Regions from separate parts of the Micromonospora sp. NBC_00362 genome, predicted to be linked through region 2. Evidence: riboswitches for the same ligand, from Rfam matches in the RefSeq annotation. Region 2 holds a riboswitch; each other region holds the start of a gene.

Region 1 (10,289 bases), 1.4 Mb from region 2:
CCATCCGCAGCCCGGTCAGATCCCCATCGACGGCCTCGGCGGCCGCCACCTCCCCGGTCACCACGTCAATGCCGAGGGCAGCGAACTGCTCCTGCTGCTCCTCGGTGAGTTCGCTGCGGTGGGTGAAGTAGACCAGGTTGTCGCTGAGCTGGCGGAACAACAGGGCGTGGTGCACCGACGGCGCGCCGGTGGCCAGGATTCCGATGGCCCGTCCGCGTACCTCGTAGCCGTGGCAATAGGGGCAGTGCACGACGTCGTGCCCCCATTGCGGTGCCAGCCCGGCCACGTCGGGCAGCACGTCGACCAGGCCGGTCGCGACCAGCAGACGACGGGCATGCAACTGCGTTCCGTCGGCGAGGGTGACGGCGAACCTGTCGTCGTCACGACGGGCGCCACTGACCTCTCCGGTGAGAATCTCCCCGCCGTAGCCGCGGACCTCGTCGCGGCCCGCCGCCAGCAACTCGCCGGGCGCGGTGCCCTCCCTGGCGAGCAGTCCGTGCACTCCGGCCGCAGGGGCGTTGCGCGGCTGACCTGCGTCGATGACGACAACCGAGCGCAGGGAGCGGGCGAGAATCAACGCTCCGCTCAGGCCGGCGGCACCACCACCGATGATCACAACATCAACCGCTCGCGCGGCCCGTTCTCCGTGGTTCTTCACGGCGATCACCTCCGGGCACGACAGTGCGCCGCGACCGGCAGAGCGACAACTTCCTTCCCAGTTATGGCAACATCGGGGGATGTCCGATGACATGGAAGAGGCCATCGCCGCCGCCGGCCCCCGGCTGCAACAGCTGCGGCGCAGCCACCGCCTCACCCTCACCGACGTGGCCGAGAGAACCGGCATCTCGAAGAGCACCCTGTCGCGGCTGGAATCGGGCCAACGACGTGCCAGCCTCGAACTGCTGCTCCCGCTCGCGAAGATCTACCAAGTCACGTTGGACGACCTCGTCAATGCCCCCGTGAGCGGCGACCCGCGGATCAACCTGCGTCCGGTCAGGCGCGACGGGGCGACCCTGCTCCCGCTCACACGCCGGCCGGGTGGCATCCAGGCGTTCAAGATTGTCCTCGGGGCAGGCGGATCGGACACACCGGACCTCCGCACGCATGAGGGTTACGAGTGGCTCTACGTCCTTAACGGGCGCTTACGCCTCATGCTCGGCAGTCACGACCTCATCCTCCTTCCCGGCGAGGCCGCCGAGTTCGACACCCGTACTCCTCACTGGTTCGGGACGCTCGAGGGTGCAGGGGCCGAGTTCCTCAGCCTGTTCGGCCAGCAGGGTGAGCAGGTCCACTTCCGGGCGAAACCGAAGACGCCACGACGCCAGGACAGCGCCGCCTAACGGACGATGGCCAGCCTTCGGCCGCTACTGCCGCCGCCCTCCAGACGCCGCGTTGCTTGTGCAGGGCACCGGCTGAGCAACGCCGTGCGTAGGGGTACCCGCGCCAGCCGGAAGACCGACGCAACCGGGTGCGGTGGCCGTGCATGTCGTACATATGTACGATGTGCGACTTTTGAAATCTCCGCCTAGCCTGCGTGGTGACCGCCGCCGCGCCATTGGCCGTGGATTCGCGGCGGCGGTCTATTGCCCCACTCCAGGTATTCGAGAAGGAGCAACGTGACAATCCTAGTAACCGGAGCGACCGGAAACGTGGGTCGCCAGGTGGTGGCCCAACTGGTCCGGGCCGGGCAACCGGTGCGGGCGATGACCCGCCGGCCGCAGACAAGCCGGCTGCCGGACAGCGCCGAGGTAGTCCAGGGAGACTTCGAACGTCCCGACACCTGGCCGGCGGCGCTGGACGGAGTGCAGTCGGTGTACCTGTTCCCCTTCGTGTACGCCGCGCCCGACCATGGGTTCGTCGATGAGGCGGTCAAGGCCGGCGTCACCCGGTTCGTCGTGCACTCCGCAGCGGCGGCCGGGTTCCCAGCCGGAACCGGAGGCGACGGCGCCCTCGGCCGGCACCTGACCGAAGAGCGGGAAGCGCACCGCGGGTTGGAACTGCTGGTGGAGGCCTCCGGCGCTGAATGGACCCATGTGCGGCCGGGCCTGTTGGCCGCCAACGCTCTGCAGTGGGCCGACCAGATCCGGGCCGGACGGGTGGTGCGCGGGCCGTACGCGTCCGCTGGCTATCCGGTGGTCCACGAGGCCGACGTCGCCGATGTGGCGGTCGCGGCCTTGCTGACCGACGACCATGTCGGTGCCGCGTACACCGTCACCGGCCCGGTGAAGGTCTCGCAGGCGGAGCAGGTCACCGCGATCGGCGCCGCCATCGGCGTGCAGGTGCGATTCGAGGAGCTCGATCCGGCCGAGGCGCGCAGGCAATGGCTGCGCGACGGCTTCGATGAGGAGACCGTCGACTGGATGATTGCGCTGCTCGCCGACGCGATCGACGGGACGGGAGCGTTGCCGCCGACGGACACCTACCTGCGGGTGACGGAGCGACCACCGCGCACGTTCGCCCGGTGGGCCAACGATCACGCCGCCGACTTCCGGCCGGAGGTGACACGATGACGATTCTGGTCACGGGTGCCACCGGCATGGTGGGCCGACACGTCGTCGCCGAACTGGTGAAGACCGGTCATCGGGTCCGCGCACTGACGCGGACGCCGTCGGCGTCGAGCCTTCCGGACGGGGTGGAGGTCGTCGGCGGCGATCTGACGGACCCGCCGTCCCTGGAGCCGTCGTTGAACGGCGTGGAGCGGATGTACCTGTTCCCGGTCGGACGGACAGCGCGTGATGTTGTTGCTGCTGCGAAGCGGGCCAGCGTGCGGCGCATCGTCGTGCTGTCCGGGGCGCTGGCCGACACCGATGACAGTGAGGACGGATACCTGGCGGTCGAGCGTGCGGTCGAGGATTCCGGTCTGGAGTGGACGCATGTGCGACCTGGAGAGCTCGCCGCGAACTGGCTGGACTGGGCTCCAACCATCAAGGAAGGTCGGGTGGTCCGCCGGCCGTACGGGGCTGCGGTGACCCAGCCCACCCATGAGGCGGACATCGCCGCGGTCGCCGCGAGGGTGCTCGTCGAGGACGGCCACACCGGCCGGACCTACACCTTTGCCGGCCCCGAGGCGCTCACCACCGTCTCGCAGGTCGACGCGATCGGCACTGCGATCGGTGCCACGGTGCGATTCGACGAACTCGATCCGGCCCACGCCCGAGCCGAGTGGATCAGCAACGGCTATCCGGAGGCGTTCGTCGACTGGATCTTCGCCATGTGGGCGGAATCCGCGCGTGCCCCCGCCCCGACGAACCAGGAGTGGGCAGACATCGTCCCGCGTCTGACCGGCCGACCCGCGCGGACATTCGCGCAATGGGCCACCGACCACGCGACCGACTTCCGGTAGACCGTTCATAGTGGGGCATGGCGACCCTTCTGGGCCACCATGCCCCACACGACCGCCAACCCAGCACGACGCGCGACGAACGCTCCGCGCAAACATCCTCATCTCGGCATGAGCGGACACCGCCCTCGCCTCTACAGAGAACGCCGACGCCGACTCGTTCGGGTCCGCCGAAGAGGTCACCAGCCTGAAGTGGCTGGTGAGGGCCGTTGCCCGTGGGGTCGATGTCTCAGATGACGGAACCCCTGCGGATTCCTGATGCAAGCGATCGGATACCTTTCATCGATGTTCAGGGGCGAACGCGCCGAGGGCGACCTCGAGCGGGCGCTCGGACAATCTCGCCGTGCTGAGGGACTGCGCGAGCCGGTCAAACAGCCGAGCATCGTCTGGATGGCCGGCGACAGCACTCCCTACACCTATCCGACGCCCAGGGGCCAGGTCCTCGACTTCGTACTGGTGACCTCGTCGGGCCTGCTTGCCGAGGGCATCGGGGCGAACGTGCCCTACGAGAAGGTAGCGGGGGTGTTGCGTAGGTTCCAGACGTCCGTACGCACAGCGACTCCATCGTTTCGCGCCTCTCACGATCTCGCAGAGCCCGACAAGGTCATCGCGACGGCCGTTGTCGCCGCCATCGTCGCCACGTCCGGCGAGCGAGGCTTCGCCGCACCGGCGGCTGAAGGGCTGTTGCTCCTCGACCGCGCCGTCGTCTGGACGCACAGACGAGCCTTCTACGCATACTTAGTGACAGGGCTAGGCGATCAATCCTTCTTTGCCGACGTCGTCGTGCCTTTGGAGGGCATCTCTGACACAGGCATTCAGACCAAGCTTTATACGAATATCTGAAACCTTGCGAATTCCAGTACGGTTTCACCTTCGATCGAATGCATCGTCATTGACATGTACGGAAGTCGCCCTACCGTCTCCGCGAGTCGCCGGGCAGATCCGGATGTCTTGAGGGGTGCTCATCCAACGAGCCGCCGGCACGCACTCCGGCTGCGCGGTAGTCCAGCCCGCTTGACGACGAGCTCGCACCTTCTGATCCGTAGCTTCGGCAAGGCGGTCCGAGCTCGTGCGTTGCAATGTCGGCACCGACCTTTCCTCGTCTATGGCTGGACGTCGTTGGAAAGGTTGATCCGGAACTCCGTGTTGCGGTAGCCGGCGCGACCGAAAGCGGCTGCCATAGGCGCGTTGCCCATGTCGGTGGTGGCGGTGATGCGCGACTCGCCGTTGGTCGCGTGAAGGCGCGTGATCTCGGCGAGCACCTCGTCCACGTAGCCGCGCCCGCGGAACTCCGGCACCACCCCGAGATAGCCGACGTTGACGTTGTACGGGGTCGCGGAGGGAATCGCCATGCCCGCCACCTCGCCGTCGCGCGTGTAGGCGATCCGCCACCACTCCCGCTTACCCGGCGCCCTGAGATAGAAGTCCATATCTTCGCGCGCGGTCGCGTCCACGCCCTTGGCGGCCAGGTTCGCACGGGTCTGGGCATCCAGGCTGCCCTCGGCAATTCTCCTGAACACCGCGAGGAACTCCTCGTCGGAGGCTTCGGTGAACCGTAGCCTGCCGGCCGCGGGGGGTACCCCGTCGGCGGGCGCCCACTCGAACTGCAGCCGCTCCACCTCGCGGATGAGGCCCGCCGCGTGCGCCGCCGCCCGCCGCCACTCCACGGCCGCCAAGGTGGCCGGATCGTCACGCCAGCCGCCGGTGACCTCGATGCTGTACTCCACCGGCTCCGGGAATCCGGCCAGCGCGGCCTTGATCAGCTCGGCGGCGACGGCGGCACGGTCGTCCAGGGCTGGATCCACGTCGAGGCAGTCGAGCGCGACCGGATGCGGGCTCCCCTTCGGCCCCCACCACAATGCCCGTCCCACGACCTGGCCGTCGTGCTCGGCGATCCATGTCCATTCCGGTCGGTACATGTCCTCGGCCAGATCGGCCAGGTAACGGTCGGCGGGGATCCACCCAACGGGCTCGGTCACGATCCACGGCGTCACGCGGTCGAGGTCCGCGGGGGCGGTAGCGCGGTAGGAGATCACGTGCAGAGGCTAGCGAAGCTCAGAGGATGATTCGCGCGGACGGAAGGGCTCCTCTCGCTCGGCTAGAGCAAGGCTCCAGTGCCTGCGGCTCAAGTCCCTGCGGACTCAAGCGGATCTCCTCGTTGGGCAGTCGTAGACCGTCCAGCCTCCCCAGGACGGGGACAAGGTGGAGCGCCCTACCGGGCGAACGACCTTGTTCCCGTCTGGGCAAACGTTCCGACGGTGGCAGGTTCCTCACCTACCGGCTGAACGAGATGTGGTCATCGCAACCATCGGCCTGATGGGTTAGAGCAAGAGTTCGCTCCTGCACCGCCGCGCGTGGTTCCTTACGACCCTGTTTAGGGCCGGCGCCAGCCATCCCGAAACAACACGCCTGACCACTTCGCCAACCTGCACCCAATCTGCTCCCAGTTGCGGGGCCAGGCCCACCAACAGCTCACTGCCTTGACCTGCGCACACTCCCCTGCAAGGCCACCTAGAACCTTGTCGACCGCTGCGCAGAACCACAGAGCACTCCGCGGGAACGAACGGCTCGGCTCAACCGGCGACGTCCACGACGACCTTGCCCTCGGCGGTGCCGCCGGCAACCAGGTCGTGGGCGTCCATGACCGTGTCGAGCGTGAACGCTCGCGGGTCCAGTCGCGGGCGCAACGCGCCGGCATCGGCCAGCGCCGCGATCTCGCGCAGGATGTCGCCGTGGTGTTCGCGGCCCCGGCCGGTGAGCATCGGCAAGAGGGTGAACACCCCGGAATAGGTCGCGCCTCGGAACGACAGCGGGGCGAGCGAGTGTGAGCCCCAGCCCAGCGCGCTGACGACGTGCCCGTGGTAGGTGCGTACCGCCGCGAACGACGCGTCGAGCGTCGCGCCACCGACGTTGTCGACGACGATGTCGAACCCTTCGCCGCCGGTGTACCTCTCGACGTACTCCTCGACCTTGCTCGTCGTGTAGTCGATCGGCACGGCGCCCAGGCTCTCGATCACCCGCATGCTCGCCGGCCCGCCCGTGGCGTACGCCTCGGCGCCGCGCGCCTGGGCGAGTTGCACACCCACGTATCCGACCCCGCCGGCACCGCCGTGCACCAGCACCTTCTGGCCGGCGTGGACCCCAGCCCGGTCGACGAGCCCCTCCCAGGAGGTGATCGCCGCCAGGGGCAGCGCGGCGGCCTCCCGCATCGAGAGTGCCTTCGGCTTGTGGGCAAGCAGCCGGGCGTCCACTGCGGCGTACTCGGCCAGCGAGCCCTGAAGGCCGCCGACGCCCCCGCACAGCCCGTACACCTCGTCTCCCGGCGCGAAGCCGGTCACGTCCGCGCCGACCGCCGCGACGATACCGGCGAGGTCCAGGCCGAGCACCGCAGGCAGCTCGACACGCGCGTGCGCGGCCTTTCCAGCCTGGATCTTCGTGTCGAGCGGGTTGACCCCGCTGGCGACGATCCGCACCAGCACCTGCCCGCGCTCGGGGGTGGGTTGATCGATCTCCTCGACCGTCAGCGGAACGTTGAACTCCCGCAACACCGCAGCGCGCATAACCATCCACACTCTCCGTGATCGAGGCTTCACGTGGACGCTATCCGACCGGATAGGCGGCGGGGCGGGTTCCTCGGACCGCGCCAGCGCCGCCACGGGCGGGCCCGAGCGCTGGTCAGTCGTCTTCGGCACCGTCGAGCAACGCGCGTCGCAGCGCCAGTCGGTGCTTCCGGCGGATCTCCGCCTCCCGGTACCGACGCCGGTCCCCGTCGGTCTCCGGTAGCAGCGGCGGCACCGTCCGAGGCTGACCGTCGTCGTCGATGGCGACCATGACCAGGTGGGCGGTGGCCACGTCGGTGGGCGGCACCGCCCGGTCCCACCGGTCGGCGGTCACCTTGACGGCCACCTCCATCGAGCTGCGGCCGGCCCAGGTGATCCGGGCGTCGACGTGCACGACGTCGCCGACCCGCACCGCGCGGAGGAACGCCGTCTCGTCGATGGCGGCGGTCACCGCCGGCCCGTCGGAGTGCCGGGCGGCGACCACACCGGCGACGGAGTCGATGAGGTTGAGGATCCGGCCGCCGTGCACCGTACCCATCAGGTTGGTGTGGTGCTGGTCCATGATCTGCGAAAGGGTCAGGTGCGACGCCGACGGCGCTCGGCCGGCGATGGTGGTGGTGGTGGTGTCATGCACAGCGGCAGTCCGTCCCTCGGGAAACCACACCGCCGGGTCGCGGACACACGCTGACGAGGACCTGGCCGTGCACCACGCGCACGGCCCGTCACCCGCTCAGCCCACCCGCGAGGCCGACGGCAGCGCACACGGTTGTGTACGCGGCGCCGGCAGGTCTTCGGACTCGCGGGCCTGACCGGTCGCGCCGGTCCCCTACTGGCCGTCGCTTCCCAGGCCGTTGGCCCAGTGCTGATGACGGCGGTCGTTCCCACTCACCGCTGCGGGGCAGCCCCGGATTTTCACCGGGTTCCCTCTTACGACGCCCCGCCGGTCACGACGGGGCGAACCAGCGCCGTCGGCAGCATAGCTGGCCAGGGAATGTGTCCACCCGGGGCGTCCCGCCGCGGCGACGGATGGCCTGATCGTCAACTTTTGTCGTCTGAGGAAGAAGATCGCCAGCTATTGAAAAAAGTCTCGCGAGGGTGAGGATATCCAGATGCGTCGTCTCCCCCAGACTTGCGGGCGGGTGGTCTCGGGCCTCCTCGCGTTCCTCCTCGCCTCGGCGGTCGCCCTCCTCGCGTCCGCCCAACCCGCCGCCGCGCACGGGACCCTCGCCATGTCCACACCGGCGAGCGGCGCCGCAGTGCGCGAGCCGTTGACGGAGGTGCGGCTGTACTTCACCGAGAAGGCCGCCGCCAATGCGTTCTTCACGATCACCGCCCCGGGCGGCGTCCGTGTCGATAACGGCTGGTCGTATGGGGAGCCGAAGCCACTGGACAAGCCGGTACGGGAGTACTTCCTGGTCAACGGTCAGTTCGAGCCACGGGAGTACACGACGGGGTTCCCCGCGGTGGTGTCCGTCGCCCACCTGCCCGCCAAGGGCCAGTACTCGGTGAGCTACCTGTCGGTCGCCTCGGACGGCGACACCGTGCGGGGCACCCTGACCTTCCGCTACGACGGTCGGGTGACGGCAGCGCCGAAGGGGTGGAGCCCGCCGTCGACCCAACCGGACCCGGCGCTGGTGACCGCCACCGAGCAGCACAACTCGTCCGGGCAGGCCTCGGCGGTGCCGACCACCGCCGACGATCCGTCGACCCCGCCGGCCGCGGCGGCCCCGTCGACCGGGTCGACCGAGGAGAGCGGTCCCGGGGCACCGGCCTGGGCCGGCTGGGCGGCGGCGGTCGCGGCGGTCGGGGCGGCGGTCGGGTTCGTCGTCTGGCGTCGCCGATCCGCCGGCACACCCACCGGCCGGGGCCGTGCCTCGGCGGCGACCTCCGGTCGACGCGGCGGTGGCGCCCGTACCACGAATAGGGCCGGCACTGGCAATACCGTCGGCGGCAAGGCCGCCGGGGACAAAACCGCCGGGGGCAAGACCGTCGGCGGCAAGACCGCCGCTGGCAAGACCGTCGGGGGCAAGGCCGGTGCGGCGACCGGCGTCGTCGCGCGTACTGCGAGCGACAAACGGCGGCCCGCCACAGTGCCGGCGGCGCGCAAGGGCACCACGGTCGTCACGGCCCGCACGGGCGTTGCGGTCGATCCGACGCCTACCGATCAGGTGACCACGGCCCTCGCCAGCACGGACGACGAGCTGACAGTCGACACCGGACCACGGCCCGACACGGACCTCGCCGCCGCGACGCCTGGGTCCCGGTTGAGCAACACCCACCTGGCGCTGTTCGTCGGTGGCCTGGTGGCGGCCCTGTTGGCCGGGTTCGGGTTGGCCCGTATCGGCACCGCCGACGAGAGTCCGGCGACCAGCAACGCACGACCGTCAGCCGGCGGATCGCCCGCCTCGGGACAGGTGGGCTCCGCGACCGACGGGCACCAACACCCGGCGGGCACCGGGCCGCACACGCATCGGGGTGACGACGCGACAGGCGCGACGCTGGCGACCGGCACGACGGTCAGCGCCGGTGGGTACACCCTGCAACCGCTGGAGCGGTCCCAACCCCCTGGTGTACGCGCCGACTACCGGTTCCGCATCGTCGGGACCGACAGGCAGCCGGCAACGACCTTCGCTGTCGTCCACGACAAGCCATTGCACCTGATCGTGGTCGGCCGCGACCTGTCCGGCTACCAGCACCTGCACCCGACGATGGCACCCGAAGGCACCTGGAGTGTCCCCCTGACGCTGGCCCGGCCCGGGGGCTACCGCGTCTACGCCGACTTCTCCGTCACCGCGGCCGACGGCAAGCAGCAGCCCCTCGTGCTCGGCGTCGACCACACGGTGCCCGGCGCGCACAACCCGACCGTGCTGCCGCCCGCGGCGGCACAGGCGACGGCTGGCCCGTACACGGTCTCGATGACCGGCGCCCCGACGGTGGGGGTGACGGCGCCGATGCACTTCCAGGTCAGCGCCGACCCGACCGTACCGGCGCAGTTGGAACGGTACCTGGGCTCGTACGGGCACCTGGTCGTCGTCCGTGAGGGCGACCTCGGCTACGTGCACGTCCACCCCGAGCAGGAACTGGTCGACGGGACCGTCAAGTTCTGGCTGACCGCGCCGAGTTCAGGCCGGTACCGGGCCTTCTTCGACTTCCAGGTCGCCGGCACTGTGCACACCGGGGAGTTCACGATCAACGTTCCCTGAGTCCGGAACTTTCTCCGAGCTGCGGCCGACCAACCTCCCAGCAGCAACCATCGGAGGAAGAACACATGCGCACCACCAGCCCGAACGCTTCACGCCGCCGCTCGGCCGCCATCCTCGCCGCCGCGATCCTGACGGTGGGCGTCGCCGGTTGCGGCTCGTCCGACTCTCCGTCGACAGCGCAGGCGA
Region 2 (10,289 bases):
CCCCGGCGGCTGAGCAACGGCTACCGGGAGTACGACCCGATCGCGGTGCGGCTGGTGGCGCAGATCCGCGAGCTGATGGCGCTCGGCCTCACCGTCGAGGAGACCCGCCCGTTCGTCGAGTCGATCGCCGATGGTTCCGACGACACCGACGTGTGCGCGGCGGCGGTGGCCACGTACCGCAGCACCATCACGAACCTCCAGGAACGGATCGGCAAGTTGACCGCCCAGCGGGACGCGCTGGACGCACGCCTGGACGCCGCCGCGACCCAGGTCGTACCCGGCAGTCCCGCCGAAGGCGCCGACCCCACCGCGCTGGTCGGCGTCAGGTTGCCACCGCTGTCCTTCTACGGCACCGACGGCCGCCCGGTCGATCTCGGCGCGCTCGGGGCCGGGCGCAGCGTCATCTTCGTCTACCCACTGACCGGACGACCGGGTGTGGACCTGCCCAACGGCCTGCTGGAGATCCACGGTGCCCGCGGCAGCACCGAGCAGGCCGCCTGGTTCCGCGACCACCACGCGGAACTCCGCGCGGCCGGCGCCGCCCGGGTGTACGGCCTGTCCGCGCAGTCGACCGGGTACCAGCGGGAACTCGCCCACCGGCTGCGTCTGCCCTACCCGCTGATCCCCGACCCGAGACTGACCCTGGCCGAGGCGCTGCGGCTGCCGACCCGCGCCGCCGGCGACATGACGCTCTACGAGCGGCTGACCTTGATCGTCGCCGACGGTGCTGTCGAACACGTCTTCCACCCGATCCCGGACCCGGCGTCGCACCCCCTGCACGTGATGCGGTGGCTCACCAAGCGACGCCAGGCTCCCGGATCGGTCGCCGCCTAGAAGTCGTCGTCGAACGCGCCGCACCGCTCACCGTCCACAGTTACTTCTGCAACATGATCGATGCGGCGGATCGCCAACGAGATTTCTCAAAGACCGCGAGCTGGTCGAGGGCCATCCAGGCAAAGGTGTCTACGTCGCAGAAGCCCAGAGCTGAGCGCGCCGCTTCCTTGATCGATTGATGAGAAGTAGCCCAGCACCGTCGCGTTTAGACGGACTGGCTGTTCGCCAACCCCGCGCTACCTCGTCGATCATGGAGTTGTGGTGGGCGACAAAGTGCCCGCACAACACCAATCAGGCACCATAACTCCATGATCGACGAGACCGGACCGCCCCTTCCCCCGCGATCTTGCACTTCCTGTCGCGACATAACAGGGCATTGCGCGCATACCGGCGACCGAAACTGCAAGATCGGCGCGGACGGGGTGGTCCTCACTGGCAACGCGTGGGCCGAGGTCGCCGCCTAGAAGTCGTCGTCGAAGGCGACGGTGCCGGTCACCCCGACCTGGTACGCCGACACCCGCCGCTCGAAGAAGTTGGACAGCTCCTGCACGTCCTGCAACTCCATGAAGCCGAACGGGTTGCTCGAACCGTAGTGCGGCGCGATGCCGAGCTGGGCGAGGCGGCGGTCGGCGACGTGCTGGAGGTACTCCCGCATGTCGGCCAACGTCAGACCGGGCACACCGTGGCCCACCAGGTCCTCGGCGAACTGCACCTCACACTCGACCGCCTCGGTGAGCATCCGGCGAACCTGGTCGGCGAGGTCGTCGTCGAACAGGTCCGGCTCCTCGGCGCGGACGGTGTCGACGACGTCGAACGCGAACGCCATGTGCATGGACTCGTCGCGGAACACCCAGTTGGTGCCCGAGGCGAGGCCGTGCAGCAGCCCGCGGGAGCGCAGGAAGTAGACGTACGCGAACGCGCCGTAGAAGAACAAACCCTCGATGCAGGCGGCGAAGCAGATCAGGTTGAGCAGGAACGTGCGCCGGTCCTCGCGGGATCGCAGCTCCCGCAGGTCGGTCAGGGAGTCGATCCACCGGAAGCAGAACTCGGCCTTACGACGGATCGAGGGGATGTTCTCGATGGCCGCGAAGGCCTCGAAGCGTTCGGTCTCGTCGGGCACGTACGTGTCGAGCAGGTTGAGATAGAACTGGACGTGCACGGCCTCCTCGAACAGCTGGCGGGACAGGTAGAGGCGACCCTCCGGGCTGTTGACGTGCTGGTAGAGGTTGAGCACCAGGTTGTTGGCGACGATCGTGTCACCGGTGGCGAAGAACGCCACCAGGCGGCTGACCAGGTGCCGTTCGGCCGGCGACAGCTTGTCCAGGTCGGCGAGGTCGGCGTGCAGGTCGACCTCCTCGACCGTCCAGGTGTTGCGGATCGCGTCGCGGAACCGGTCGAAGAAGTGCGGGTAGCGCATCGGGCGGAGAGTCAGGTCCATCCCGGGGTCGAGCAGCATGTGCGTGGTCCTCGTGTCGGTGGTGCTGGCATCGGTGGTGGCGGCGTCGGCGGGAGTCACTGGCAGGCCTCGCACGACTCGGGGTTCTCCAGCGAGCAGGCCAGCGCCTCCGCGTCGACGACGACGGGTGCGACGGCGCTGACGGTGGCCTGCTGGATCCGCGTCGCGGGGCGCGAGCGCAGGTAGTAGGTGGTCTTCAGCCCGGCCTTCCACGCGTACAGGTACATCGAGGAGAGCTTGCCGATGGTCGGCGCGGCCAGGAACAGGTTCAACGACTGGGACTGGTCGATGAACGGGGCGCGGGCGGCAGCCAGGTCGATCAGCGCCCGCTGCGGCAGCTCCCACGCGGTGCGGAACAACTCCCGTACGCCGGCCGGCAGCTCGGCGATGTCCTGCACCGACCCCTCCGCCCGCTTGATCGCCGAACGAATCCGCTCGGTCCACAGACCGCGGGCCTTCAGCTCGCGTACCAGAGCGGTGTTGACCTGGAGGAACTCCCCCGACAGGGTCTCGCGCTTGAACAGGTTGGACACCTGCGGCTCGATGCACTCGTAGCACCCGGCGATCGAGGCGATGGTCGCGGTCGGTGCGACCGCCACGAGCAGCGAGTTGCGCAGCCCGTACGCCTCGACCCGCTCGCGCAGCGCGTCCCACCGCGCGGTCTGCGTACCCTCGACACCCCACAGGTCGGGCTGGAGCTGGCCTCGCGCGGCCCGGGTCTGCGGGTACGCCGGGTGCGCGCCGAAGTCGCGCGCCAGGTCGGCGGAGGTCTCCAGCGCGGTCAGGTACAGCTCCTCGCTGATCCGGGTGGACAGCTCGCGGGCGGCCGGCGAGTCGAACGGCAGCCGCAGCGCGAAGAACACGTCCTGTAGGCCCATCAGCCCGAGCCCGACCGGCCGCCAGCGGGGGTTGCTCGCCGCCGCCTGCGCGGTCGGGTAGTAGTTGATGTCGATGACCCGGTCGAGGAAGGTCACCGCGGTCCGCACCGTGGCGCGCAGCCGCTCCCAGTCGATGCCGCCGTCGGTGAGGTGTGCGGCGAGGTTCACCGAGCCGAGGTTGCACACGGCGGTCTCGGTGTCACTGGACACCTCGACGATCTCGGTGCAGAGGTTCGACAGGTGCACCACGTTGCCCGGCTCGGCGGTCTGGTTGCAGAGCCGGTTGGCGGCGTCCTTGAAGGTCATCCAGCCGTTGCCGGTCTGGGCGAGGGTCCGCATCATCTTCCCGTACAGCTCCCGTGCCGGAACCTGCCGCACGTAGCGGCCCTGCGCCTCGGCCTCCCGGTACGCGGCGTCGAACCGCTCCCCCCACAGGTCGGGCAGCTCGGGCACCTCGTGCGGGTCGAACAGCGACCACAGCTCGTCGGCCTCGACCCGGCGCATGAACTCGTCTGGAATCCAGTTGGCCAGGTTGAGGTTGTGGGTGCGCCGGGCGTCCTCGCCGGTGTTGTCCCGCAGTTGCAGGAACTCCTCGATGTCCGGGTGCCACGGCTCCAGGTAGACGCAGGCCGCCCCCTTGCGCCGGCCACCCTGGTTCACCGCGGCGACGCTCGCGTCCAGCGTGCGCAGCCACGGCACGATCCCGTTGGACTGCCCGTTCGTGCCCCGGATCAACGCGCCGCGGGAGCGGACCCGGGAGTACGCGATGCCGATGCCACCGGCGAACTTGGACAGGTTGGCGACCTGGGCGTACCGCTGGTAGATGGAGTCCAGCTCGTCGAGCGGGGAGTCGACCAGGTAGCAGGAGGACATCTGGGTGTGCCGCGTCCCGGAGTTGAACAAGGTCGGTGAGCTGGGCAGGTAGGCCAGGCTGGACATCAGTCGGTAGAAGCCGACCGCCTCGTCCGCCGTCCGGGCCAGGCCGCAGGCCACCCGCAGCAGCCAGTACTGCGGGGTCTCCAGCACCAGTCGGCTGGTGGGGTGGCGCAGCAGGTAGCGGTCGTACACCGTGCGCAGGCCGAAGTACTCGAACCGGCGGTCGCCGTCCGGGTCGATGGCGTGGTCGAGCGTCGTGGCGTGCGCGTCGACGAACGCGGCGGTGTCGTCACCGATCAGGCCCTCGGCGTGGCCGGCCCGGATCGCCGCGCTGAACGAGGTGATGCCCTGTCGACGCACCTCCTTGTCGACGTAGCCGGCCAGCAGCCGCGCGGCGAGGCGCGAGTACTGCGGCTCCTCGCCGATCATCTCGGCCGCGGTCTGGATGGACAGCCGGTCCAGTTCGGCAGTGGTCGCGCCGTCGTAGAGGCCGCTGATGGTGCGGGTGGCCACCCGCATCGGGTCGACGTCGGTCAGGTCGTCGGCCCACCGCTCGACCGCCCGGACGATCTTGTTCACGTCCACGGGTTCGGTGCCGCCGTCGCGCTTGCGGACCTGCATCGGCGTCCGCCGCAGGATCGCGTCGCCGCTGGCCGGGACTACCTCGGTGACTGTCACCACTCGCTCCTCGGAGTTCGAGACCTGGTGGTCCGGACGCGAGGAGACAGACACCGGCGGACGCCACGCCAGCACGGCGTGGGTCAGGTGGCGTCAGCCGTCCCACGCGGCCTCGGACCGCCGCCCACCCGGGTGCGGGTACGCGGCGCGCTGGCAGGTCTTCGGACTCGCGGGCACGACCGGACTCGCCGGTCTCCTACTGGCCGTCGCTTCCCAGGCCGATTGGTGGCCCAGTGCTGATGACGGCGGTCGTTCCCACTCACCGCTGCGGGACAGTCCCGGATTTCCACCGGGTTCCCTGTTGCCTCGACCGCCCCGGATGAGCGGCCGAACCAGCTGCGCTCGACACCATATATAGGGACACAGCCGTTGTCACACCCCACATGTCGGTCTCGGGCGTGTCGGCGACTCACTCGGTGACCACCGTCACCACCCCGGCCGACCACCCCACGCCGACCGAGGCCGGGCACCAGAGACCGGACTCTCCCCGCGCGTGTCGACAGTCGACAAAGATTTGATGTATCGAGGCCACGGCACCGTAGAGTGCTCCCATACGTCGACGTCAATGCCTTGGCGCGAGGGGGAACATCCAATCTCCACAACCCGCCACCCCCGCCACCTTCGCCCGTCTACCGGCACGATGGGCGACAAGGCGGAACGACCCTGCGGCGCAAACATCATATGTCTGTGGGCCTACGGTGATCGACATCGTTGACGGGCTGGAGCAGCCCTCCGTATACTCCCAGTGATCATCTGATCTTTAGCCGAGCCGGGCGAGGAGCGCATGCCGCAGATCACCGCCGTCACCGTCGAAGACGTCCGCTTCCCCACCTCCCTGACCGCTGACGGGTCAGACGCCATGAACAAGGACGGCGACTACTCGGCGGCCTACGTCGTCCTGCACACCGACGGCGTCGACGGCGCGGGCGCGCCACTCGCGGGGCACGGCCTGACCTTCACCATCGGCCGAGGCAACGACATCGTCGCCGCGGCGGCGGTCCACCAGGCACAGCTCCTGGTGGGCCTGGACGTGGCGACGATGGCAGCGGACATGGGCGCTGTCTACCGCCTCCTCACCTCCGACTCGCAACTGCGCTGGCTCGGCCCGGAGAAGGGTGTCGTCCACCTGTCCCTGGCCGCCGTGTTGAACGCGTCGTGGGACCTGGTCGCCCGACTCGCCGACAAGCCGCTGTGGCGGCTGCTCGTCGACATGTCCCCCGAGCAACTCGTCGACATCGCGGACCTGCGCTACCTGTCCGACGCGCTGACCCGCGACGAGGCACTGGCCATCCTGCGGGCCAAGGAGGGCACGAAGGCCGCCCGCCTCGCCGAGCTCGACCGGACCGGCTACCCCGCCTACACCACCTCCGCGGGTTGGCTCGGCTACGGCGACGACAAGCTGCGCCGGCTGTGCCAGGAGGCGGTGGACACCGGCTACGGCTACGTCAAGCTCAAGGTGGGCGCCAACCTCGACGACGACATCCGCCGATGCGCTATCGCACGCGAGATCCTCGGGCCGGATCGCAACCTGATGATCGACGCCAACCAGGTGTGGGACGTCGGTCAGGCCATCGACTGGGTCACCGCCCTCGCGCAGTTCACGCCACTGTGGATCGAGGAGCCGACCAGCCCCGACGACATCCTGGGCCACGCCGCCGTCCGCCGCGCCGTCGCTCCGATCGGCGTCGCCACCGGCGAACACTGCCACAACCGGGTGATGTTCAAGCAGCTGTTCCAGGCCGAGGCCATCGACTTCTGCCAGCTCGACACCGGCCGGTTGGCCAGCATCAACGAGATCGTCGCCGTGCTGCTGCTCGCCGCGAAGTTCGACGTCCCGGTGTGCCCACACGCCGGCGGTGTCGGCCTGTGCGAGATGGTCCAACACGTGTCGGTGCTCGACTACGTCGCGGTCTCGGGAGACCTCACCAACCGGGTCACCGAGTTCGTCGACCACCTGCACGAGCACTTCACCGATCCCTGCATCATCCGGGACACCGGCTCCGGCAGCGGATACGTCCTGCCCAGCCAGCCCGGCTACTCCACCCGGATGCGTCAGGAGTCGGTAGCGCTCTACCGCTTTCCCGACGGCCACTACTGGGCGGCGACAGACCCGACTACCGTGTCATCTCCGGAGGCGGCGTACGTGACTGCGGGTGGGAAGGCCACCCCCGCCGGCCGCTAGGGGGATCATGTCTCGCACTGACGAAGTGGTCAACGGTATCAAGCGGATGATCCTCGAAGGGCAGTTCAGGCCCGGGGACCGGTTGCCCATCGAGAAGGACCTCGCCGAGCAGCTCGGCGTCTCGCGTGGATCTCTGCGCGAGGGGATGTCGGCCCTGTCGATCCTCGGCATCGTCAACATCCGCCAGGGCGACGGCACCTACGTCACCAACCTCGACGCGCCACAACTGCTGGCGCCGATGGGTTTCGTGGTGGACTTCCAGGGCCAGGGCGACCCCCGGCACATCCACACCGTTCGCCGGCTGCTGGAGTGCGAGGCCGCCTGCCTGGCGGCGACCAGGATCACCGACGAGGCCCTGGCCCAGGCGGGTGACCTGCTCGACGAGGCGGCCCGGTTGATCGGCCAGTCACCGCCGGACCACGAGCGGATCATGGAGATCGACATCGCCTTCCACCGGATCATCTCGGTGCACGCCGAGAATCCGGTGCTCGTCGGCCTGATCGAAGCGTTCGCCGGGCGCACCATCCGTGGCCGGCTCTGGCGGAGTCTGCACGAGGAGGGCGCGGACCTGCGCACCCATCACGAACACGTGGCGATCCTGAAGGCCCTCGTGGCGCGCGACCCGGAGCGGGCGCGCACCCGGATGGCCAACCACCTGATCGGCGTGGAGGAGTCGTTGCAGGGGTTACCCGACGACGCCGACGCGAGCATCGTGACGGCCCGGTCGTGACGGCCGCCCCTCACGGCTGCACGTCGAGCAGCCCTTCGTCGTACAACGCCGTCCAGAGCTGATCTGGGACGTCGACACCGGCTCGACGCAGGGTCTCGGTCACCTGGGCCTCGTCCCGCATGCCGACCACTGTCGAGACGACGGCCGGGTGACGACGGACGAACGCCAACGCCGCCTGGGGCAGCGTGACGCCGTACATCTGACAGACCCGCGCTATCCGGCGGGCCTGGTCGATCACCTCTGCCGGCGCCTGCTGGTAGTCGTAGACGGCGTCGGGCGGCGGCATGTCCCGGGCCAGCAGCCCGGAGTTGTAGACCCCGGCGACCACCACACCGACGTCGTGGGTCTGCGCGACGGGCAGCAGGTCGGTCAACGCGCCCTGCTCCAACAGGGTGTACCGGCCGGCGCACATCACCACGTCCACGTCGGTCTCCGCCACGAAACGGGCCAGCATCGCGGACTGGTTCATCCCCGCCCCGACGGCCCCGATGACGCCCTGCTCCCGCAGCTCCACCAACGCCGGGATCGCCTCGCGGGCGGCCTGCTCCCAATGCTCGTCCGGGTCGTGCAGGTACACCACGTCGATCCGGTCCAGGCCGGTGCGCCGAAGGCTCGCCTCCAGGGAACGGCGTACGCCGTCGCGGCTGAAGTCCCAGACCCGGCGATGGTCGGCGGGGACGTCGAACCCCTCCGGATCCCGCCGGTGTGCCGTCTCCGGGGACGGCACGAGCAGCCGGCCGACCTTCGTCGACACCACGTACTCGCCGCGCGGGCGTAAGCGCAGGGCCGCGCCCAGGCGTCGTTCGGACAGGCCCAGCCCGTAGTGCGGCGCCGTGTCGAAGTATCGGATGCCGCCCGCCCACGCGGTGTCCACGGCGGCGGCGAACTGCTCGTCCGACGTCGCCCGGTAGAGATTGCCGCCCTGCGAGGCGCCGAAGCCCAGTGGGCTCAGCCGCAACGGCGACCCGACGGCGTTCGAGGTCGCCCGACGGCCGGGATCCTGCGCGCCCCGCTGGACGGCAGCCGTCACCGCTCGTCCCGATCCACGCTGGTGCTGCCGGTCATCGCCGCGACCAGGTCGTCGGTGGTGACCTCGTCGGCGCGGAGTTGGGCAGCGCGTCGACCGAGGCGCAGGACCTCGACCCGGTCGGCGATCTCGAGCACCTGAGGCATGTTGTGGCTCACCAGCACCACCGACATGCCGGCGTCGCGGGCACGCCGGACGACGTCGAGCACCCGCCCGGTCTGGACCACACCCAGGGCCGCTGTGGGCTCGTCGAGGATGACCACGTTTGTCGCCCAGATGATGGCGCGGGCCACCGCCACGCACTGCCGCTGCCCACCGGAGAGCATCGCGATCGGGGTGGTGACCCGGGGGATCCGTACGCCGAGTTCGTCGAGGGCGGCGGCAGCGCCGTGGCGCATGGCGCGTTTGTCCAACAGTCCGAGCCGGCCGAGTGGTCCGGAGCGGAGGATCTCCCGGCCGAGATACAGGTTGGCGGCCACGCTGAGGTCGTCGGCGACGGCGAGGTCCTGGTAGACCGTTTCCACCCCGGCCCGTCGGGCATCGACCGGAGTGGAGAACTGGACCGGACGGCCGCCGACCCGGATCTCGCCCTCGTCCGGCGGATGCACACCGGACAGGGTCTTGATCAGGGTGCTCTTGCCGGCGCCGTTGTCGCCGATCAACGCGACGACCTCACCGCGGCGGACCGTGAAGTCGGCGCCCCGCAACGCCTCGACGTGCCCGAACCGCTTGACGATGCCGCGTGCCTCAAGGACCGGCGGTTCCGTCTCGGTGGGTTGCTGGTCGCTGTCGGCGGTGGCCGTTGGAGTGCCGCCCATCACTGCACCGGCGGGTTGGCGCAGCTGGGCTCGAGCACCGCCTTGATCTCCGCCGAGTCGATGTTCTCCTTGGTGACGAACGTGACGCCGGTGTCGGCCGATGCCAGCGGCGCCTTGTCACGGAGGTGCTTGACCATCTTGTCGACGCCGAAGTAGCCCATCTTGAACGGGTTCTGCACGACCAGCGCCGAGATCTGGCCGTTGCGCACTCCGGCGATCTCGTCCGGGGCGGCGTCCCAGCCGATGATGACCACCTTGCCGGACTTGCCGGCGGCCTGGATGGCCTGCGCGGCACCGAGCACGCTCGGCTCGTTGGCGGCGAAGACGCCGGCGAGCTTGGGGTTGGCGGTGAGGATGTTCTCGGTGACCCGTCGGGCTTCGTTGACGTCACTGCGGCTCGGCTGCTGGCCGACCAGCTTCAGGTTGGGGTACTGGGCGAGACCGGCCTTGAAGCCGTCGACCCGCTCGGTGTTGGTCTGGGATCCGGGCTGGAACTCGACGAGCGCCACCTCGTGGTTGCCGGGGCCGAGTTCGGTGGCGAGCAGCTTCGCCGCCTCGGTCGCCGATGCGCGGTTGTCGGTGGCGAAGAGGGGCACGTTCGACGGCTGCGGGCTGGTGCCGGAGTCGATCATGGCGACCGGGATGTTGGCGCTGAGCGCCTTGTCGGTCGCCGGTGCCAGCGCGCTGGAGTCGGTCGCCGCGTAGACGATGCCGTCGACCTTCTTGGTGACGAAGTTCTGGATCAGGTTGACCTGGCCCTCGACGTCGGTCTCGGTGGTCACCCCGTCCCACTGGACGGTGACGTCCCCG
Region 3 (10,289 bases), 730 kb from region 2:
GGCGATGACCCGCGCGGCCCGCAGTGTCAGCAGGTCCGCGGCCCCCGGGCCGGCTCCGACGAACCACACCTTGCCGTCGCTGGTCACAGCTTTCCTCCTCGGTGCTCGCGGCGGGCCGGAACCAGCAGCGTCGACAGGTAGGGCAGGTCGTGCTCGGTGTCGCCGACCGGCCCGACGCGTTCACCGGGCAGCCCCAGGCTGCGTCCGAGCACGGCGTCGGCGAGGCGACCCTGCCGGCGCAGCTCGGCGAGCAGTTCCGGGTGCCGACGCCAGCCCTTGTAGGCGACGACGGTGCCCGGCCCGGCGAGGGCGTCGGCGAAGAGCGCCAGGCCGGCGGTGGCCGGCAGCAGGGTGAGCGGTTCGCGTCCCTCGCAGAGCGGGATGCCGCTGCGGGCCGCCAGCTCCTGCATGGCGGTGACGCCGGGCACCGTCGCCACCCGCACCGTCGGGCGCAGCGCGCGGACGCTCTGGGCCAGGTAACCGAAGGTGGAGTAGATGTTCGGGTCGCCGATGGTGGCGAACGCGACGGACCGCGCGCCCGCGTCGATCGCCTCGACCACCACCCGGGCGGCGTCGTCCCAGGCGGCCGCCCGACGCGCGGTGACCCCACCCCGGTCGTCCAGCGCGAACGGCAGCCGGCGCAGCCGCTCCGGCGTGACGTGGGAGCGCACTGTCGCCTCGGCCCGCCCGACGTCCGCGCCCGGCGGCGTCGGGCCGGCGGTCACGGTGGGCGCGACCCGGTCCGCCATCACGGGTACGAAGACCACGTCGGCCTCGCGCAGCAGCCGCACCGCCTTGACGGTGAGCAGTTCCGGGTCGCCCGGGCCGACGCCGACCCCGGTGAGCGTGGCGTCGGCGCTCATCGGCACGCCTCGACCAGTCGCCGGGCGGCGTCCGGGTGACCGGCCCAGTGGGTGTGCAGGTAGGACGCGTGCACCCGACCGGTGACGAAGCCGTGCTCGGTGTCGTTCCAGCGCCACGCCGACGCGTCGCCGTGCCCCGGGTCGGTGGTGGTGCGGTGGAACTCGTGGCCGCGAACCGGCTCGCCGGCGCGCGCCACCGGGGAGTCGGTGACGGCGAGGGCCTCCCGGTAGCCAAGGGTGAGCCGGTCGGTCATCCGGGCGGTCAGGTCCAGCCGGCCGCACATCGGTACGCCGTCGAGGGACCGCCCGAGGTAGAGCAGTCCGGCGCACTCGGCCACGATCGGCCCGTCGAAGTCGGCCAGTTCGGCGCGGAGCGCGGTGTTGTCGGCCAGCGTCTGGGCGTACGCCTCGGGGAAGCCGCCGCCGATCACCACCGCCCGGGTGCCGGCGGGCAGCGCCGCGTCACGCAGCGGGTCGACGGTGACGACGTCCGCGCCGGCCGCGGCGAGCAGTTCGGCGGTCTCCGCGTACGAGAAGGTGAAGGCCGGACCACCGGCGAGGGCGACGCGTGGTCGCTCGACGCCGGCCGGCCCGCCGACTGCGGCGACCGGGTCCCAGGCCGGGGTGGTCAGCGGCGGGGCGGTCCGGGCCAGTTCGAGCACGGCGTCGAGGTCCACAGTGGCCTCGACCAGTTCGGCGAGCGCGGTGACGATCGCGACGGATTCGGGTGCCCGCTCGGCGACCGGCACCAGTCCGAGGTGCCGGGCCGGCGCGGCCACCTCGGCGGCGCGGGTGACAGCGCCGAGCACTGGCACGTCCACCTCGGCGAGGGCGTCGCGCAGCAGCGTCTCGTGCCGGGGTGAGCCGACCCGGTTGAGGATCACCCCGCCGATCCGTACCGCCGGATCGAACGCTGCCATGCCGAGGGTGAGGGCGGCGGCCGACCGGCCCTGCGCGGTGGTGTCCAACACCAGCAGCACGGGTGCCTCGATGAGCCGGGCGACGTGCGCGGTGGAGGCGTAGTCGCGGCGGCCCACCGCACCGTCGTGCAGGCCCATGACGCCCTCGACCACGGCGATGTCGGCGGGCGTGGGGACGCTCGCGCCGTGTCGCAGCAGGGGGGCGATCCGGTCGGCCCCGACCAGGAACGGGTCGAGGTTGCGCCCGGGTCGGCCGGCGGCGAGGGCGTGGTAGCCCGGGTCGATGTAGTCGGGGCCGACCTTGTGCGGGCTGACCGTCAGGCCCCGTCGACGCAGCGCGGCGAGCAGCCCGGTGGCCACAGTCGTCTTGCCGTGGCCGCTGGCCGGGGCGGCGACCACCACCCGGGGCAGCGCCCAGTGCGCGCTCACCACTCGATGCCCTTCTGGCCCTTCTGGCCGGCGTCCATCGGGTGCTTGACCTTGGTCAGCTCGGCGACCAGGTCGGCGGCGGCGACCAGGCGCGGGTCGGCGTCCCGACCGGTGATCACGACGTGTTGGAAGCCGGGGCGGTCGGCCAGGGTGGCGACCACCTCGTCGACGTCCACCCAGCCCCACTTCATCGGGTAGGTGAACTCGTCCAGCACGTACAGCCCGTAGCGCTCGGCGGCCAGGTCACGCTGGATCTGCCGCCAACCCTCCAGGGCGTCGGCGGCGTGGTCGGCGTCGCCGCCGCGCTGGATCCAGGACCAGCCCTCGCCCATCTTGTGCCAGGCCACCGGCGCGCCCTGGCCGGTGCGCTCGTGCACCTCGCCGAGCGCCCGGAAGGCGTTCTCCTCCCCCACCCGCCACTTGGCGCTCTTGACGAACTGGAACACCCCGACCGGCAGCCCAGCGGTCCAGGCCCGCAACGCCAGCCCGAAGGCCGCCGTCGACTTCCCCTTCATCTGTCCCGTGTGGACGATCAGCAGTGGCCGGTGCCGCCGCTGCCGGGTCGTCAACCCGTCAGCGGGCACCGAACTCGGTTGTCCCTGCGGCATCAGTCCGTCCCCCGTCCCGCGGACACTCCCGCGATCTTGCGGTTTCTGTTGGTCATATGCGCTCTTGGTCCGTTATGCCGCGACAGAAAGTGCAAGATCGCGGGAGTGGGGGTGGGTGAGGGCTTCGAGGGGGGTTCTTGGGGCGTTCAGCTGGGTGGCCAGGCGCGCGGCCAGGTGCAGTCGGACCGGGCCGGATTCGCAGTCGACGACCACGCACGGAGCCCCCGTGGCGGCCAGGATGCCGGCCGCCGCTGCCGCCCGGTCCAGCGGGCGGGTGCCTGCCGTGGCTCTCCCGTCGGTGACGATGAGGACCAGTGGGCGGCGCTTCGGGTCGCGCAGGCGCTCCACCCGCAACAGGTCCGCGGCGGCGAGCAGCCCCTCGGCCAGCGGCGTACGCCCGCCGGTGGGCAGCTCGGCCAGCCGGGTCGAGGCGGCCAGCACCGACGAGGTCGCCGGCAGCAGGGTCCGGGCGCCGCCACCGCGGAACGCGATCACCGCAACCTTGTCCCGCCGCTGGTACGCGTCGGTGAGTAGGGCGAGCACCGCGTCCTTCACTGTGGTCATCCGCTGTCGGGCGCCCATCGAGCCGCTCGCGTCCACCACGAACAGCACCAGGTTGCCCTCGCGCCCCTCACGAACCGCCTCGCGCAGGTCGTCCCGGCGCAGTCGCAGCGGGCCGGCGACCCGGCCCCGGGCCGCCTGGTGGGGCGCGGCGGCGCGGATCGTGGCCGGCAGGTGCAGCGCGCCCACCCGGCCCGCCGGCACCCGGGCGCCGGTGGTGCGGCCCCGCCCGGTGCGGGCCCGCGACCGTCGGCCCGGCACCCCGTCACCCACGCCGGGCGCGGTGAGCACCCGCGCCTTCAAGCCACCCCGGGGTACGGCCACCGGCTGGGACTCCCCGCCGCCGGTCGGGTCGTCGGCACCGGTCGCCGATTGCCGGCCACCGCGCGGACGCGAGTTCTGGCCGCCGTCGCCCTGCTGGTGCTGCGGCCAGCCGCCGGTGTCGTCCGAGCCGTCGGTGCGCCCCTCGGGGCCGGCGCCGTTCCGCGCCGTCGAGTGCTCCGTCGACCCGGCTTCACCCTCGTCGACGCCGTTGCCGCCCTGCGCTCCGCCGCCACTCGGGCCGCCCCCGTTTGGGCCGCCCCCGTTTGGGCCTCCGTCACCCGCCGGGCCGCCGCCCTGCGGGCCGCCGCCGTCCGGGCCACTGTCGTCGGGGCCGGCGTCGTCCGGGTCGTCGGGGTGGGCGTCCTGGGCGCGCTGCAACGCCTCGTCGAGGCGCTTCTCGTCCAGCCCCGGGGTGTCGAACGGGTCGCGGCGGCGGCGGTGCGGCAGCGCCAGCCGGGCGGCCACCCGGACGTCGTCGATGGTGACCCGGTCCCGGCCGTGCCAGGCGGCGTGGGCGAGGGCGGTCCGGGCGGTGACGATGTCGGCCCGCATCCCGTCCACGTCGAACGCCGCACACACCTCGGCGATCTGCCGCAACGCGGCGTCCGGCAGTCGTACCCCGGGAAGTCGGCGGCGGGCGGCGGCCACCTGGCCGGCGATCTCCGCGTCGGCGTCGGCCCAGCGGGCGGCGAAGCCAACCGGGTCCGCGTCGGCGGCCAGCCGGCGGCGGACCACCTCGACCCGGATCTCCGGGTCCCGGCTGGCGCCCACCTCCACTGTGAGCCCGAACCGGTCGAGCAGCTGCGGGCGCAGCTCCCCCTCCTCCGGGTTCATCGTGCCGACCAGCAGGAACCGGGCCGCGTGGCTGACCGAGACGCCCTCCCGCTCGACGTGGCTGCGGCCCATCGCCGCCGCGTCGAGCAGCAGGTCGACGAGGTGGTCGTGCAGCAGGTTGACCTCGTCGACGTAGAGCACGCCCCGGTGCGCGGCGGCGAGCAGGCCCGGCTCGAAGGCGCGTACCCCCTCGCCGATCGCCTTCTCCAGGTCCAGCGCGCCAACCACCCGGTCCTCGGCGGCGCCCACCGGCAGCTCCACGAGGCGGGCCGGACGGGTCTCGGCGGCGGCGTCGGCGGGGTGAGGGCCGTCCGGGCAGGCCGGGTCGGGCTCGGCCGGGTCACAGCCGAAGCGGCAGCCCACCACCTGGCGCACCGGGGGTAGCAGCGCGGCGAGGGCCCGGACGGCGGTGGATTTGGCGGTGCCCTTCTCGCCCCGGACCAGCACCCCGCCGATCGCCGGGGAGACCGCGTTGAGCAGCAACGCCAGCCGCATGTCGGCCATGCCGAGCACCGCGCTGAACGGGTAGGTCGCGGTCATGCCCGGTCCTCCAGATCGCCCTCACTGGCCAGGTACGTGTCGCGCAGCCGGTCGAGGGTGGCCGGCTCCGGCTCGGCCCACAGCCCCCGGTCGGCGGCCTCCAACAGCCGCTCGGTGATGCCCCGCAACGCCCACGGGTTGGACTTCTCCAGGAACTCCCGGGTGGTGTCGTCGAAGAGGTACGCGGCGGCCAGGTGCTCGTACATCCAGTCGTCGACCACGCCGGCGGTGGCGTCGTAGCCGAACAGGTAGTCCACTGTGGCCGCCAGCTCGAACGCGCCCTTGTAGCCGTGCCGACGCATCGCGGCGATCCACTTCGGGTTGACCACCCGGGCCCGGAACACCCGCCGGGTCTCCTCGCCCAGCGTGCGGGTACGCACGTCGTGCGGCATCGCCGAGTCACCCACGTACGCCTGCGGTGACGTGTCGGTGAGATGGCGGACCATCGCCACCATCCCGCCGTGGTACTGGAAGTAATCGTCGGAGTCGACGATGTCGTGCTCGCGGGTGTCCTGGTTCTTCACCGCAACCGCGATCCGGGCGAACGAGCGCTCCATGTCGGCGCGCGCCTCCCGCCCGTCCAGGCCCCGGCCGTACGCGTAGCCGCCCCACACCGCGTACACCTCGGCCAGGTCGGCGTCGCTGCGCCAGGTACGGGCGTCGATCAGGGGCAGCAGCCCAGCGCCGTACGCGCCGGGCTTGGAGCCGAAGATCCGGGCGGTGGCCCGCCGCTCGTCGCCGTGCTCGGCGAGGTCGGCGGCGACGTGCGCGCGCAGGTAGTTCTCCTCGTCCGGCTCGTTGAGGGCGGCGACCCGCCGGACGGCGTCGTCGAGCAGCGCCACCACGTGCGGGAACGCGTCGCGGAAGAAGCCGGAGATGCGCACCGTGACGTCGACGCGGGGGCGGCCCAGCTCGGCGGTCGGCACCACCTCGATGCCGGTGACCCGCCGGGACCTGTCGTCCCAGACCGGCCGGCAGCCCAGCAGCGCGAGCACCTCGGCGATGTCGTCGCCCTGGGTCCGCATGGCGCTGGTGCCCCACACCGTCAACCCCACCGAGCGGGGGTACGCCCCGGTGTCGGCGAGGTGCCGGGCCAGCAGCGAGTCGGCGAGGGCCACCCCGACGTCCCAGGCGTTGCGGCTGGGGATGGCCTTCGGGTCGACGGAGTAGAAGTTGCGGCCGGTGGGCAGCACGTTGACCAGGCCCCGGGTGGGTGAGCCGGACGGGCCGGGCGGCACGAACCGTCCGTCGAGCGCGCCGAGGGTGTTTGTCAGCTCGTCGGTGGTGCGGTCCAGTCGGGGCACCAGCTCGGTGGCGGCGAAGTGCAGCACCGCGGCGACGTCCGGGATCGACCGACCGGTCACCTCGGCCACCACGGCGTCGACAGTGTCCACGGCCCAGCCCAGGGTCTCCATGCCGACGACCAGCCGCCGCGCGAGGGCCTCGATGAGGTCGATCGCGTCGGCGGCGGTGCCGGCCGGCCCGTCCACCACGTCGGTCAGCGCCGCGGGCAGCGCCAGTCGCTGTCCCGGCGACGCGAGCAGTTCCTGCTCGTCGAGGGAGTACGCGACGGCGAGTGCCTGTCGCAGGCCGGGCAGGGCCCGGGCGCCGCCCCAGATCTGCGGGGCGCGCAGCACCGCCAGGACCAGGTTGACCCGGGGCTCGCCGGTGGGCGCGTCGGCGAGGATGTGCAGCCCGTCGCGGATCTGGACGTCCTTGACCTCGCACAGGTACCCGTCGAGGTGCAGCACGAAGTCGTCGAAGTCGTCCGCGTCGGGCATCGCCTCGGCGTGCAGGTCGTGGTGCAGCTCGGCGGCGCGCACCAGGTCCCAGATCTGGGCCCGCACGGTGGGCACCTTGGCCGGGTCGAGGGCCTGCACTGTCGCGTACTCGTCGAGCAGTTGTTCCAGTTTGGCCAGGTCGCCGTAGGTCTCGGCGCGGGCCATCGGCGGGACCAGGTGGTCGACCACCACGGCGTGCGCTCGCCGCTTGGCCTGGGTGCCCTCGCCGGGGTCGTTGACGATGAACGGGTACACCAGCGGCAGGTCGCCGAGGACCGCGTCGGGCGCGCAGTCCGCGGCCAGGCCGAGGCCCTTGCCGGGCAGCCACTCCAGGGTGCCGTGCTTGCCCAGGTGCACGACGGCGTCCGCGCCGAAGCCACCGTCCGCGGCGGGCGCCGTCAGCCAGCGGTACGCGGCCAGGTAGTGGTGGCTGGGCGGCAGGTCCGGGTCGTGGTAGATGGCGATGGGGTTCTCCCCGAAGCCGCGGGGCGGCTGGATCAGCAGCACCACGTTGCCGAAGCGCAGCCCGGCGAGCACGATGTCGCCGCCCTCGGTGTACAGCTCGCCCGGCGGCTCACCCCAGTGCTCCCGCATCCGCTCCCGCAGCTCGGCCGGGACCTGGTCGAACCAGCGCCGATACGTCGACCCCGGTATCCGGGCCTCGGCGGCGGCCAACTGCTCCGGGGTGAGCCACTCCACGTCGTGACCACCGGCGGCGATCAGCGCGTGGATCAGCGCGTCACCGTCGCCGGGCGGTGGCGCGTCACCCAGGTCGTAGCCGGCCTCGGCCAGCGCGGCGAACAGCCGGACCGCCGAGGCCGGCGTGTCCAATCCGACGGCATTGCCGACCCTGGAGTGCTTGGTGGGGTACGAGCTGAGCACCACGGCGACCCGCTTGTCGGCGTGCGGCACGTACCGCAGCCGGGCGTGGCGCACCGCGATCCCGGCGACCCGGGCGGCCCGCTCGGGGTCGGCGGCGTAGACCGAGAGCCCGTCGGCGTCGATCTGCTTGAACGAGAACGGCACTGTGACGATCCGGCCGTCGAACTCGGGGATGGCCACCTGCATGGCGGCGTCCAGCGGGGACAGGCCGGCGTCGCTGTCGGCCCACTGCGCGCGGGTGCTGGTGAGGCAGAGCGCCTGGATGACCGGCACGTCCAGGGCGGCCAGTGCGCCGACGTCCCAGGCGTCCTCGTCGCCGCCACCGGAGGCGTCGGCGGCGACCGCACCTCCGGCCGCGAGCACAGTGACCAGCAGCGCGTCACAGCGGGCGAAGAGCCCGAGTGGGCCGGCGCCCGCGGTCAGCCCGCGCAGCGAGCCGCAGAAGATCGGCAGCGGGTTACCGCCGGCTTTGTGGACCGCGTCCGCGAGCACGTCGACGAAGTCGGTGTTGCCGGCGAGGGCGTGTGCCCGGTAGAAGACGATTCCCACTGTGGGCCGGTCCGGGTCGGCGGGGTGTTCGCCGTGCACGCCGTACGCCGGGGTGGGCGCGGGTGCGGCGAATCCCTCGCCGGTGAGCAGCACCGTGTCGGAGAGGAACCGGGCCAACTGCCCGAGGTTGTCCGGACCGCCCTCCACGAGGTACACCAGCGACTGGGTGACGACCCCGGACGGCACCGTGGAGATGGCCATCAGCTCGGCGTCGGGCAGCGCCTCGCCGCCGAGCACCACCGTCGGCACGCCGGTGGCGAGCACCGCGGCGAGGCCATCCGCCCACGCCTGCCGACCGCCGAGCAGGCGTACGACGACGAGGGCGACCCCGTCGAGCAGGGCGGGCACCTCCTCGGCGGCGACTCGGGCGGGGTTGGCCAACCGGTAGTCGGCGCCGCTGGCGCGGGCGGCCAGCAGGTCGGTGTCGGCGGTGGACAGCAGCAGGATGCGCACGGCATGCTCCGGAAAGTGACGCCCTGGACCCTCACGGGGGTGACCGGGGCGATGCGAGTGGGTACGGCGTCAGCCGGTACGACGGCCCGCGCGAACGGCGCACCGACGCATGCGTCGGGGCCGGACAGCGCCGGGCGATCAGCTCAGCGGTGCCGGTGGCCGGTGTCCTTGGAACGCACTGCCTGGAGCGCGATACGACGATAGTCGTCGATGAATGAGACGCCGTGCGTCATCGGGTCCTCCTCGGGTGTCCACGCCCTGGGGTACGTCCCGACGGCCGAAGTATCCTGGCTTCCGGATCGACGCTCTCCCCCGGCCTTCCAACCGCAGACACACGGCCGTGACTCACGAGGGGGGATCGCTCCCCGGTGACAGTGGCGGGACCGCGTCGGATTCGCACCGACTTCCTTCACTGCCGTCAGGCCGCGAATGCTGCCACACCGCCGCGCCGCCGGTCAACGCCGGTCCGACCCCGCCGGGCGGACGGGACTCATCGAGATTCAACGATTAATACGAGCGCGACTCCGCGCGACGGAATGCCTCAGATCAATGTGCGACGTCCTTTGCTCTGCTTACCTATGTGCACCAGACACGGAGCGTCACCGGCGCCTATAGGTAAGCAGAGCAAAGGTGGCCGGACGAGTCCTGACCTGCGCCGATCCTCCGGCAGGGCGGTGCCGGCCGACACCCTCACCTAGGATCGGCGAACGCCACACCAGTGTCCGCGATCAATCTCGGAGGTCGATCATCATGGTCGCCCCGCAGTTCCATCACCTGGCGGGCCGTGTCTGGCAGTATCCGGGCGATCCCGACCCGGAGGCGGTCCAGGCCGGTGTCGCCGTCGTCGCCGACGAACGCGGCAGTGTGATGATCGACGCCGGGCAGAGCCCCGCGCACGCCCGCGAGATCCAGGCCGCGCTGGCCGCCGCCGGGCTTCCGGAGCCGCGCTGGCTGGTCTACACCCACCATCACTGGGACCACGTGTGGGGCGCCTGCGCCTGGCCCGGCGTGGAGATCGTCGGGCACGAGACGGCCGTGGCGCTGCTGCGCGCCGAGGCCGCCCGGCCGTGGAGCCACCCCTACCTGCAGGAGCAGATACGCGCCGATGCCCGCCTCCGCCCGAGCTTCTCAGCCCGCGCACGCGCGATGGCGTCCTGGGAAGACTTCGCCATCCTGCCGCCGACCCGCACCTTCGCCGACCTGGACGAGCTGCCGGTCGGGGTCGAGCTACGCCACGTCGGCGGCGGGAGCCGATGACGCTCGAGCAGGCCCGCTCGGCCGTCGAGGGCGCCTGATCCAGGCGGCAAACGCTCTCCGGCACCGGGTGCGGGCACCTGACGCCGTGACCCTTCAGAACGATGAGGCCCCGGCCACCAGCGTCCGTGCCGCATCCGTCCACCAGTAGAGGACCTCCCGGCCTGACCGGCGCTTCTGGAGCAAACCGGCATCCGTCAGCACGCGCAGGTGACCACCGACGGTACCGAGCGGCAGCCCGGTCGCGGCGACCACGGCCGTGGTGCTGACCGGCTCAGCCGCCTGCACCAG

What was found. A riboswitch is a leader RNA that binds a small molecule or an ion and turns the genes downstream of it on or off. The one in region 2 is predicted to bind cobalamin.
Region 1: another riboswitch for cobalamin. It lies ahead of OG992_RS01295 (acyl-CoA thioesterase); the one in region 2 lies ahead of OG992_RS07780 (ribonucleoside-diphosphate reductase subunit alpha).
Region 3: another riboswitch for cobalamin. It lies ahead of cobN (cobaltochelatase subunit CobN); the one in region 2 lies ahead of OG992_RS07780 (ribonucleoside-diphosphate reductase subunit alpha).

Annotation. Positions count from the first base shown of each region.
Region 1 is NZ_JAPENH010000001.1:283,633-293,921, reverse strand. Features, by position in the region: gene OG992_RS01330 (NAD(P)/FAD-dependent oxidoreductase) at 1-658, opposite strand, end outside; gene OG992_RS01325 (helix-turn-helix domain-containing protein) at 738-1,340, shown strand; gene OG992_RS01320 (NAD(P)H-binding protein) at 1,617-2,510, shown strand; gene OG992_RS01315 (NAD(P)H-binding protein) at 2,507-3,343, shown strand; gene OG992_RS01310 (hypothetical protein) at 3,626-4,183, shown strand; gene OG992_RS01305 (GNAT family N-acetyltransferase) at 4,444-5,376, opposite strand; gene OG992_RS01300 (zinc-dependent alcohol dehydrogenase family protein) at 5,914-6,906, opposite strand; gene OG992_RS01295 (acyl-CoA thioesterase) at 7,016-7,462, opposite strand; cobalamin riboswitch at 7,665-7,879, opposite strand; gene OG992_RS01290 (copper resistance protein CopC) at 8,010-10,103, shown strand; gene OG992_RS01285 (copper chaperone PCu(A)C) at 10,169-10,289, shown strand, end outside.
Region 2 is NZ_JAPENH010000001.1:1,675,380-1,685,668, forward strand. Features, by position in the region: gene OG992_RS07770 (MerR family transcriptional regulator) at 1-834, shown strand, start outside; gene OG992_RS07775 (ribonucleotide-diphosphate reductase subunit beta) at 1,295-2,290, opposite strand; gene OG992_RS07780 (ribonucleoside-diphosphate reductase subunit alpha) at 2,347-4,665, opposite strand; cobalamin riboswitch at 4,857-5,074, opposite strand; gene OG992_RS07785 (enolase C-terminal domain-like protein) at 5,507-6,904, shown strand; gene OG992_RS07790 (FadR/GntR family transcriptional regulator) at 6,912-7,634, shown strand; gene OG992_RS07795 (aldo/keto reductase) at 7,645-8,664, opposite strand; gene OG992_RS07800 (ATP-binding cassette domain-containing protein) at 8,661-9,479, opposite strand; gene OG992_RS07805 (ABC transporter substrate-binding protein) at 9,479-10,289, opposite strand, start outside.
Region 3 is NZ_JAPENH010000001.1:950,316-960,604, reverse strand. Features, by position in the region: gene cobM (precorrin-4 C(11)-methyltransferase) at 1-87, opposite strand, end outside; gene cobI (precorrin-2 C(20)-methyltransferase) at 84-863, opposite strand; gene OG992_RS04155 (cobyrinate a,c-diamide synthase) at 860-2,215, opposite strand; gene cobO (cob(I)yrinic acid a,c-diamide adenosyltransferase) at 2,209-2,820, opposite strand; gene OG992_RS04145 (magnesium chelatase subunit D family protein) at 2,893-5,079, opposite strand; gene cobN (cobaltochelatase subunit CobN) at 5,076-8,744, opposite strand; cobalamin riboswitch at 9,025-9,154, opposite strand; gene OG992_RS04135 (MBL fold metallo-hydrolase) at 9,495-10,001, shown strand; gene OG992_RS04130 (helix-turn-helix transcriptional regulator) at 10,095-10,289, opposite strand, start outside.